Regions from separate parts of the Lysinibacillus sp. FW12 genome, predicted to be linked through region 1. Evidence: riboswitches for the same ligand, from Rfam matches in the RefSeq annotation. Region 1 holds a riboswitch; the other holds the start of a gene.
What was found. A riboswitch is a leader RNA that binds a small molecule or an ion and turns the genes downstream of it on or off. The one in region 1 is predicted to bind thiamine pyrophosphate.
Positions count from the first base shown of each region.

Region 1 (5,549 bases):
GCTGCTCGTAAAGCGCGTGAAGATGCACGAAACGGCAAGAAAAACAAAAAAGGTAGTACCATTCTGTCTGGTAAACTAACGCCTGCACAGTCTCGGAATGCCGCAAAAAATGAATTATACTTAGTCGAAGGTGATTCTGCTGGGGGCTCTGCGAAACAAGGGCGCGACCGTACATTCCAAGCGATTCTGCCACTGCGCGGGAAAGTCATTAACACGGAAAAAGCCAAGCTACAGGATATTATGAAAAATGAAGAAATCTCAACGATTATCCATGCGATTGGCGCAGGTGTTGGTACAGACTTTGCTGTAGAAGATTCCGCTTATAATAAAGTAGTAATCATGACCGATGCTGATACGGACGGAGCTCATATTCAAGTATTGCTATTAACGTTCTTCTATCGATATATGCGCCCACTTATTGAAGCAGGAAAAGTCTATATCGCGCTACCACCACTTTATAAAGTTTCTAAGGGTACTGGAAAAAAAGAAGTCATTGAATATGCTTGGACAGAAAGCGATCTACAAAAGGCCATCAAAAAAGTTGGAAAGGGTTACATATTACAGCGTTATAAAGGTCTTGGAGAGATGAATGCAGACCAGCTTTGGGATACAACGATGAACCCTGAGACACGGACATTAATTCGTGTCACAATCGAGGATGGTGCACGTGCAGAGAGACGTGTCACGACGTTAATGGGTGATAAGGTAGAACCCCGTCGTAAATGGATCGAAGCCAATGTAGACTTCGGTATGGAGGATGATGCCAATATTTTAGAGAATGAATTCATCCAACAAGAGGAGGACCAAGCATGAGTAGTACGGAAAAGTTTCAAGATTTACCTTTAGAAGAAGTAATGGGTGACCGCTTTGGTCGCTATAGTAAATATATTATTCAAGACCGCGCGTTGCCTGATGCACGTGACGGTCTTAAACCAGTACAGCGCCGTATTTTATATGCGATGTTTACAGAAGGAAATACCCATGATAAGCCGTTCCGAAAATCTGCGAAAACAGTCGGTAATGTAATCGGTAATTACCATCCACACGGAGATAGCTCTGTCTATGAAGCGATGGTGCGTATGAGTCAGGACTGGAAAGCACGTCATATGCTTATTGAGATGCATGGGAACAATGGTTCGGTCGATGGAGATCCACCAGCTGCCATGCGTTATACGGAGGCACGATTATCTGCGATTGCTGGTGAAATGCTACGAGATATCGGCAAGAAAACAGTTGAGTTTGTACCGAACTTTGATGACCAGGATATGGAGCCAACTGTTTTACCAGCACGTTTCCCTAACTTACTAGTGAATGGGTCTACAGGGATTTCGGCGGGGTATGCGACAGATATTCCGCCACATGCTTTAGATGAAGTGCTAGATGCTGTATTAATGCGCTTAGATAAGCCTACTGCGACAGTGGATGAATTAATGACGGTCATTAAAGGGCCAGATTTCCCAACAGGTGGTATTATCCAAGGCGTTGACGGCATTAAAAAAGCATATGAAACGGGTCGCGGTAAAATTATTGTCCGTGCACAAGCGGTTGTGGAGCCTATTAAGGGTGGTAAAGAGCAAATTGTTATCACAGAATTACCATACGATGTCAATAAGGCGAATCTTGTGAAAAAAATTGATGAGCAACGCGTAGATAAACGTCTTGAGGGGATTGCGGAAATTCGTGATGAATCTGATAGAACTGGCTTACGTGTTGTCATTGAACTGAAAAAGGATGTACCAGGACAAGGAATTCTCCAATACTTATTTAAAACAACGGATTTACAGGTAGCTTATAATTTTAATATGATTGCCATTCATAATCGTCGTCCAACAATGATGACCTTACCATTATTATTGGATGCCTATATTGCCCATCAAAAAGAAGTAGTCACGAACCGTTCCATTTACGATTTACAAAAGGCGAAGGATCGTTCCCATATCGTGGATGGGTTAATTAAAGCCCTTTCCATTTTAGATGAAGTGATTGCAACAATCCGTTCTTCTAATGATAAAAAGGATGCCAAGCTTAATTTACAGGCGAAGTTTGATTTTACAGAGGTACAGGCAGAGGCGATTGTCAGCTTGCAATTATACCGTTTAACCAATACAGACATTACAGAGCTTCGACAAGAACAGGACGAGCTAAATAGGTTGATTGCTAAGCTAGAGGGGATTTTACAAAGTGAGGCAAAGCTTGTACGTGTCATTAAACAAGAATTGCTTGATATTAAGAAACGCTTTACAGAGCCTCGTCGCTCAAGAATTGAGCAAGAAATTGAAGAGATTAAAATTACCTTAGATGTTCTTGTACCAAGTGAAGAGGTTGTCGTAACCGTAACGAAGGATGGCTATATTAAACGTACTTCGACACGTTCACATGCCGCCTCGAATGGTCAGGATTTTGCGATGAAGGATTCGGATTACTTATTGTATGAAGCAACCTTAAATACACAGCACCATTTACTCCTATTTACAAATCGAGGCAATTATATTTATCAGCCTGTTCATGAGCTGCCAGATATTCGCTGGAAGGATCTTGGTCAGCATATTTCAAGTATCGTGCCAACGGGTGAAGATGAGTCAATTATCGCTGTATATGGCTTTGAAACATTTGATCAACCAAATACGTACATCTTCACTGCGACAAAGGATGGTCAAATTAAACGCTCTCCACTTGCCGATTACGCGGTGACACGTTATTCAAAACCAATTAAAACGATGAATGTGAAGGCTGGCGATGCCATGATCTATGCAGCGTTTGTGACGGATGACGTGGAATTGATGTTAACAACAGATACGGCTTATTCAATTCGTTTCCCAATGGAGGAATTACCAGTAACAGGTGTAAAAACAGGCGGAGTAAAGGGCATTACGCTAAAAGATGGGGAAGCCTTAGTCGGTGTGAATGTGCTACAACCTGATCAAACGCAATATGTTGTCATTGTGACACAGCGTGGGGCTGTTAAGAAAATGAATGTCGCAGAGGTTGAAGTAGCCAGTCGTGCAAAACGTGGTCTAAAAGTATTAACAGAATTAAAAGCAAATCCGCACCGCATTGTGGCCGTTATTCAAGCAACAGATGAGGAGCAGATTGTTATTGAAACAGAAAAAGGCGTGCAAGAGGTGTTAGATGTCCAAGCATTGACTCGTGCTGATCGCCATTCCAATGGATCGTTTAAAGTGGATATCGCAACAGATGGGGCTATTTCCCATGTTCTAACGACCAAAAAGGAACAATAACCAAGCTTTTTTAACGCCCAGTCTCTTTTGTGAGCTGGGCTTTTTTTGGTGTAAAACGGTTAAACCAAATTAGTACCTTGTCTTTTAAGAGTAACTATGGGTATAATAATCAACGAAAAGTTCATAGCGAAAGAATGTAGGGGGGCTAGTAGTTGCTAGCTGAGATTGTGTCCGATAGACGCTGACCCTTTGAACCTGATTTGGCTCGTACCAGCGTAGGGAACATCTATTCAAAAAAGCAAAGTTTTGAAGATTGATTGCAATTTACGTCTGGGAGGAATCCTAGGCGTTTTTTTATATTTTCAAACACCTCTTGCCCATCGTATTTACGCTTTCTTTCTGGTGACACGCATTCCTTTATGAACACTTTCATATTACAAACTGGGAGGACCTAGCATGAAAAAATGGTTATTTATTCTATTGGCTGCACTTGTAACATTAGTGGGCTGTAGTGACAAGGAGGACAAGCAGGCAACTGATAAGCTAAAAAAGGTGTCAGTAGTACTGGATTGGACTCCGAATACAAATCATACAGGGCTGTATGTCGCGAAAAAGCTTGGTTATTTTGAGGAACAAGGCTTAGATGTTGATATTATGATGCCAGGGGAAGCGGGAGCAGATCAGCTTGTAGCTTCTGGTAAGGCAGAATTTGGGGTAAGCTATCAGGAAGGCATCACACAGGCACGTGTCCAGGATGTACCACTTGTTTCGATTGCCGCCATCATTCAGCATAATACATCGGGCTTTGCTTCGATTGCTTCTAAAGGGATTACCTCACCAAAGGATTTCGAAGGTAAAACTTATGGCGGTTGGGGAGCCCCACTAGAGCAAGCGGTACTCCAATCGTTAATGCAAACAGAAAATGCCGATATTAATCAATTAGATATTGTCAATGCAGGTGATTTAGATTTCTTCACGATGATGGAAAAAGATATTGATTTTGCGTGGATTTATTATGCATGGACAGGTATTGAGGCAGAGCTTCGTGGGGAAAAGATTAATATGTTGTATTTAACGGATTATAGTGATCAGTTGGATTATTATACGCCTGTATTGGCTACTAATGAAAAAATGATAAAGGACAATCCTGATGTTGTAAAAGCCTTTGTTGCAGCTGCTTCTAAAGGTTATGAATACGCAATCGAGCATCCGAGTGAGGCTGCAGATATTTTACTAGAAGCGGCACCTGACTTAGATAAAGATTTAGTGCATAAAAGTCAAGAATGGTTAGCTGATAAATATCAGGACGATGCGAAGCAATGGGGAGAGCAAAAGCTTTCTGTATGGGAAAACTATGCTAATTGGATGTCTAGCAACAAGGTATTAGAGGGCGAGTTTGATGCAAAGCAAGCCTTTACGAATGATTTCTTACCTAAAAAGGAGGCCAAATAAATGGCAAATTCATTAATCAGTGTCCAAATTATCCCGAAAACAGAGAAATATGAGGATGTCATTCCTTATGTGGATGCAGCCATTGCTGTGATTGATGCATCTGGTGTGAAATATGAAGTACATCCGCTAGAAACGACGATGGAAGGTGAGCTGTCAACATTGCTTCAACTTATTGAGAAAATGAATGACAAGATGATAGAGCTTGGTGCTATTAATGTGATTACACAAGTGAAAATACTCTATCAGCCAACTGGTATTACCATGGATACATTAACGGAGAAATATCAGTAATGAAACAAGCGTTTCAAAAGGGAAGGACGATCATCTTTATCGCCTTCCTCTTATTCATCTGGGAACTAGTCGTGCATGTGGCTGAAGTTCCCCATTGGCTTCTACCTGCACCAAGTCGTATTCTGATGGAAGGCTTTCAGTCGTATCCAACCTTTTTACCACATGCTTTGGCTACGGTGCAATTGGCCATATTAGGTCTTGCTATTGGTATTGGTTGTGGATTAACGGTAGCTATTGTGTTGCATCGATTTTTGTTTATTCGGGAGTTGTTTTATCCGATTTTGATCATGTCGCAAAATATCCCAATACTTGTCTTAGCACCGCTCCTCATAATATGGTTTGGCTTTGGCTTATTACCAAAGCTCATTATTATTTGCCTTGTGTGCTTTTTCCCGATAGTCATTGCGGCCATGGACGGATTTCGTCAAACTTCACCTGAATTAAAGCACTATTTTGCGATGATTGGTGCGACAACTTCGCAAACTTTTTGGAAATTGGAATGGCCGCATGCATATCCTGCTATATTTTCAGGCGTTAAAATCGCTGCTACATACAGTGTCATGGGTGCTGTCATTGCAGAGTGGCTTGGTGCGAAAAAGGGTATTGGCGTATATATGACCTTAGCTC
Region 1 covers NZ_CP139094.1:2,282,380-2,287,928, forward strand. The annotation lists gene parE (DNA topoisomerase IV subunit B) at 1-813, shown strand, start outside; gene parC (DNA topoisomerase IV subunit A) at 810-3,239, shown strand; TPP riboswitch at 3,368-3,478, shown strand; gene SJW71_RS11695 (ABC transporter substrate-binding protein) at 3,636-4,631, shown strand; gene SJW71_RS11700 (thiamine-binding protein) at 4,632-4,922, shown strand; gene SJW71_RS11705 (ABC transporter permease) at 4,922-5,549, shown strand, end outside.

Region 2 (5,549 bases), 1.6 Mb from region 1:
CACTTGGTAGTCAATCCATAGCCTTTGATGTTATCGAGCCTAAAAGTTTACCAAATGAACTGTCCAGCTATTTGCAATATAATGCAATCATTTTTGACAATGTTCCTGGCCATTTAGTAGGTGAGGCAAAAATGAGTGTTATTGAGCAAGCTGTCAAAAACTTTGGTGTAGGTTTCACCATGGTTGGAGGGGAAAACAGTTTTGGTTTAGGGGGCTATTTCAAAACGCCAATTGAAACTTTATTACCTGTAGAAATGGAAATAAAGGGAAAAGAGCAACTACCTTCATTAGGATTAGTCATTGTACTCGATCGTTCTGGCAGTATGTCTGGGTCCAAGCTCGAGCTTGCTAAGGAAGCTGCTGCACGTTCAGTAGAAATGTTGCGCGATGAAGATACATTAGGATTTATCGCCTTTGATGATCGGCCATGGGAGATTATAGAGACAGCGCCTCTGAGTAGTAAAGAAGAAGCAGTAGATACGATTTTATCCGTTACACCAGGTGGCGGAACAGAGATTTATAGTTCACTTGCAAAAGCCTATGAAAATCTTGCAGATCTAAAGCTGCAACGTAAGCATATTATTCTCTTAACAGATGGGCAATCACAGTCAGGGAATTATGAAGATTTAATTGCTGATGGGAAAGAGAACGGTATCACATTATCGACTGTTGCGATTGGTCAAGATGCCGACGCAAACTTACTAGAAGCGCTAAGTGACATGGGCAGTGGTCGTTTCTACGATGTTATTGATGAGCAAACCATTCCTTCTATTTTATCTCGTGAAACAGCTATGATTTCCCGTACCTATATTGAGGATAACCCATTTTATCCAGCAATCTATAATGCGGCAGGTTGGAATACACTGTTTGCTAATGGTGTCCCTCAAATGAATGCATATATTGGGACAACAGCTAAACAAGGAGCTACCGTCATTGCAGAAAGTGAGAAGGAAGATCCTGTGTTAGCACAGTGGCAATACGGTCTAGGTAAAACATTCGCCTTTACATCCGATTCTACCGGAAAATGGACAGGAGATTGGGCAAGATGGCAGGATTGGGGGACATTTTGGCAAACACTTATTTCACAAATGCTTCCTAGTTATAATGATGTTGCCTACGATGTGAGATTGGAAACAGATGGTTCCTTTATGATTACAGATCCTACAAATGAAGCAGCATTTTTAGATATTGTAGCAGTTAATGAAGCAGGTGAAGAGCTAGAAACACAACTTGAAACCATTTCGACCTCTCAAGTTCGAGCTACTGTACAGGCTGAACCAGGATTAATTTTCTTCCGTATAGCTGATGAAAAGCAGGCCATATATCAAGCAGGACTAAGCGTTCCTTATAGTGCTGAATATGAACTACTTCCTGTAAATGAACATTTAGTAGAAGAATTAACCAAACAAACTGGTGGATCTGTCTTAAAGGAACCACAAGAAGTTTTCCGTGACTTTGCAAAAAAAGGAGCGGACCGTCAAAACATTGCCTCATGGCTTCTCCTAGCAGGCATGCTACTATTCTTTATTGATATTACAATAAGGCGTTTTGGCTGGAGCTTCCTCACAAAACCGAAGAAAAAAGAACAGCTCGTTGAGGAAAAACCTGTACAGGCAGAAGACACCAATGTTGCCCAATTATTAAAGGGTATGAAAAAAAGATCGTAATATAGTAGAAGCAGTACAAAACGAAACAGTTTTGTACTGCTTTTTTATATTCTTTGAGGTGAATGAAAAAGTAGTCCTCGATTGAGCGGTGAGGGCGAGTTCACTGCAAAGAAGTGTAACTGCATAGAGTTGAGGAAAACGCACCAAGAAGGGGGATCCTCGCTCGAAAAGTGGGGGAAAGCGCTCCAAGGGGTGTTGTATCCGCTCCAAAAGTAAGGGAAAGCGCTCCAAGAAGTGGTGTATCCGCTCCAAAAGTAAGAGAAAGCGCTCCAAGAAGTGATGTATCCGCTCGAAAAGTAAGGGAAAGCGCTCCAAGGAGTGGTGTATCCGCTCGAAAAGTAAATGGAAAGCGCTCCAAGGAGACAGGTCTCCGCTCGAAAGTAAGGAGAAGCGCTCCAAGGAGTGGTGTATCCGCTCGAAAAGTAAGGGAAAGCGCTCTAAGGGTTGGAGTATCCGCTCCAAAAGTAAAGGAAAGCGCTCCAAAAAGTGGTGTATCCGCTCATAAAGTGAAGGGAAGCGCTCCAAAGAGTGTTGTATCCGCTCCAAAAGTAAGGGAAAGCGCTTCAAGGGTGTTGTATCCGCTCCAAAAGGAAGGAGAAGCGTTCCAAGGGTTGGAGTATCCGCTCCAAAAGTAAAGGAAAGCGCTCCAAAAGCAAATGTCCCCGCTCTAAAAGAACAAACAAAGTTATCATCAGATATAATGGAATTTCTCCATCTAATACTATATAAAAACACAGAACCCGTTCACTCAATAAAGTGAAGAATTAAAGCTCTTTACTAGGACGGTCTTCCGCAAACTGTTAGCAATCACTACGCCTAAAAGAGCACCAATAGTACTGGATGTTAAAAAGGCTGGCATGAAGAATAAGGCAGCTACGGAGGTCCCCATTAGTAACTTTGCATAAGGTACAGCGATCAGTGAAGCAAGAATTCCTGTTCCAATGATTTCGCCAATGCCAGCTAACCACATTTTACTGCTGTATTTATAAGCGAGAGCAGCACATAATGCGCCAATAACACTGCCAGGGATCGCTAATAATGATCCTGTCCCTGTAAGGATTCGAATGATGGCAGTAACAAAGGCAATTAGGACTGTAGGAACTGGCCCTAATAGAATTGCACCTACCACGTTAATTGCATGCTGGATGGGAAAGGCACGTGCAATTCCTGTCGGGATGGAGACAAAGGTAGAGCCTGCTACGGCAATAGCTACTAATAAAGCCATGACCGTTAATTTACGAATTGACATCAAGTTCACTCCTTTTGATAAAGTTTCACTAGGGAAATAAAAAGGCCGCTACCTAAAAACAATAGGAAGCGGCCTCGCGTATACAATGATAATAGCAAGTAGCGCCACTTCCCTCCGCTAGTATGAACTAGATCAGGTTCAAAGGGTCCGTATCTAAACATATACGTCTCAGCCTTTTAAAGACTCCCCTAGTGGTTAATTTTATTTAATTAGTTTACCAACACTAATGTAACATACTGCTAAAAATAGTCAATGATTTTTCAGACTACTTTGTATCTGGATGCATTAAATGAGGTGCTTTTTTCAATGTCCAGACAAGAGCAAGGAAGAAACATGCTAATAATATGATGGAGCCAAAAATATACGGGCTGTTCATATTCCAGTCGAATAATAGACCTGCTAATGCTGGTCCAATCATATTACCAAGACTCATATAAGCATTATTCAAGCCTGCAGCAAATCCCTGTTCTTTCTCTGCAAGCTTTGAGATTAGCGTATTAACAGCTGGTCGAATTAGTGTTGTTGCTGTAGAGAAAATAGTTGCTACAACTAATATAAGGGCAAAGCCAGAAACGAATAATATTAAGAAAATAGCAACGGATGCAATAAATAAATTGACTAATACGACTTTCATTTCACCAAAACGATTAAATAGTGGTGTAATAATAAACATTTGTACAACGACCCCAAAAGCACCACCGACAACTAAAATAATCGCGATATCTACGGGTGTGTAATTAAACTTTTCTGTCACGAATAAGGACAAAGTCGTTTGGAAATTAGCAATGCCGAACGAGAACACGAGCATAATTATGAGCATAACAAAATAAGGCATATGTATGGAACGAGCCATTTGCTTCGCCAGATTGTCTTGCTTTTGTTTCTGCTGAGCAGTGTTTGGTTTGGTAGAAGGTAATAAAAAGTAAGATAAAATAGATGCTACAATGGCAGCAGCTCCAGCTGTGAAAAATGGGAAGTGTAAGCTTACCTTTGCCAAAAAGCCACCAATACCAGGTCCTATCATAAAACCAAGAGACATAGCAGCACCTAACATACCCATTCCTTTCCCACGTTCTTCATAGGTTGTGACGTCGGCTACAAAAGCCATAATAGGAGGTGCAACAAATGCAGAACCAAGACCACCTAAAAAGCGTGCTAGAAAGAGCATCCATACGTCTGTAGCAAGGCCAAAGCCGATTTGTGCAAGACCTGTCACGATAAGACCGAAAATAATTAAATTTTTTCGACCATACTGATCCGAAAGATTCCCAGCAATTGGAGAAAATACGAATTGAGCTAAGGCGAACGTTGCAATAAGCATACCTAGAACTTGTCCTGCTGCACCGAATATTTTTAAGTACTCAGGCATGACAGGAATAATAATCCCAATACTCCCCATTGCGATAAACATGTTAAACATTAAAATATACAAAGCCGCCTTATTGGACTTCTGCTGGGTCATCGAATAAACCCCCTTTTTTTGTAATCAAATATAGTACAGTCTATCATAAAGAATTATCGCTTGGCTATTAGTTAAGATTATTGAAGTGGTTCGATATTTAGAATGGTTTTCCACAAAAGTTTTCTTCTTAGGTTATTTAAGATGACATGTGATGCTATATTTCTAAGTTTTAAATAATAAATTATTCATTTGACAATTGCATGATAGAAGGGGTATGTGAAAATGTGGTCATATACTAAAGTTTCTGTGACAGAAAGAACTGAATTGTTTTTTAACTATAATGAATATGCATGCAGATAAAAACTAGCGAATTGGTGTGTGAACCAATTCGCTAGTTTAAATTATCGTATACTCATTTTAAATTCTAAAAACAATTCATTATATTTTCCTAAATAGTCTGGCCCTAAGTTTTTATAGACCTCTAATGTTTCTCGTTGTTCCTCTGAAGGGTAATAGCGTTCATCAGAAACAACTTCTTCGTCCATTAAGTCCATCGCTGCAATATTAGGCGTAGAATAGCCCACATAATCGGCATTTTGAGCACCAGATTCAGCACTTAGCATAAAATTGATAAAGGCATGGGCACCATCGATATTTTTCGATGTTTTGGGAATAACCATATTATCGAACCATAAATTCGAACCTTCGTCAGGTACAGCAAAATCTAGTTCCTCATTTTCATACATCATATCGGCTGCTTGCCCAGACCAAGTGAGGGCTACAGATGCCTCATTATTGATCATTAATGGTGTAATTTCATCACCAATAATGGCTTTTACATTGGGTGCTAGTGTGATTAACTTATCAGTCGCTTCACGTAGTTCGTGATTATCTAATGAGTTCAGTGAATAGCCTAGACTGTTTAAGCCCATTCCAATGACTTCACGAGCACCGTCTACTAAAAAGACTTTACGCTTTAATGAAGGATCCCATAAATCTTCCCAAGAAGAGAAATCTAAATTACCAACAAGACTCGGATTATAAACAATGCCTACTGTTCCCCAAAAATAAGGAACGGAATATTTATTGTCATCATCGAATGGTAAATCTAAGAAGTAAGGATCGATATTTTTTAAGTTAGGGATTTTCGTTTTATCTAAAGGAATCAATAAATTTTCTTCCTTCATTTTTTCAATCATATATTCAGAAGGGACAGCAATATCGTAAGCTG
Region 2 covers NZ_CP139094.1:3,835,779-3,841,327, reverse strand. The annotation lists gene SJW71_RS19815 (VWA domain-containing protein) at 1-1,667, shown strand, start outside; gene thiW (energy coupling factor transporter S component ThiW) at 2,416-2,916, opposite strand; TPP riboswitch at 3,009-3,116, opposite strand; gene SJW71_RS19805 (MFS transporter) at 3,182-4,378, opposite strand; gene SJW71_RS19800 (ABC transporter substrate-binding protein) at 4,720-5,549, opposite strand, start outside.
Region 2: it holds a riboswitch for thiamine pyrophosphate, as region 1 does, so the genes downstream of both, thiW (energy coupling factor transporter S component ThiW) here and SJW71_RS11695 (ABC transporter substrate-binding protein) in region 1, are expected to answer to the same signal.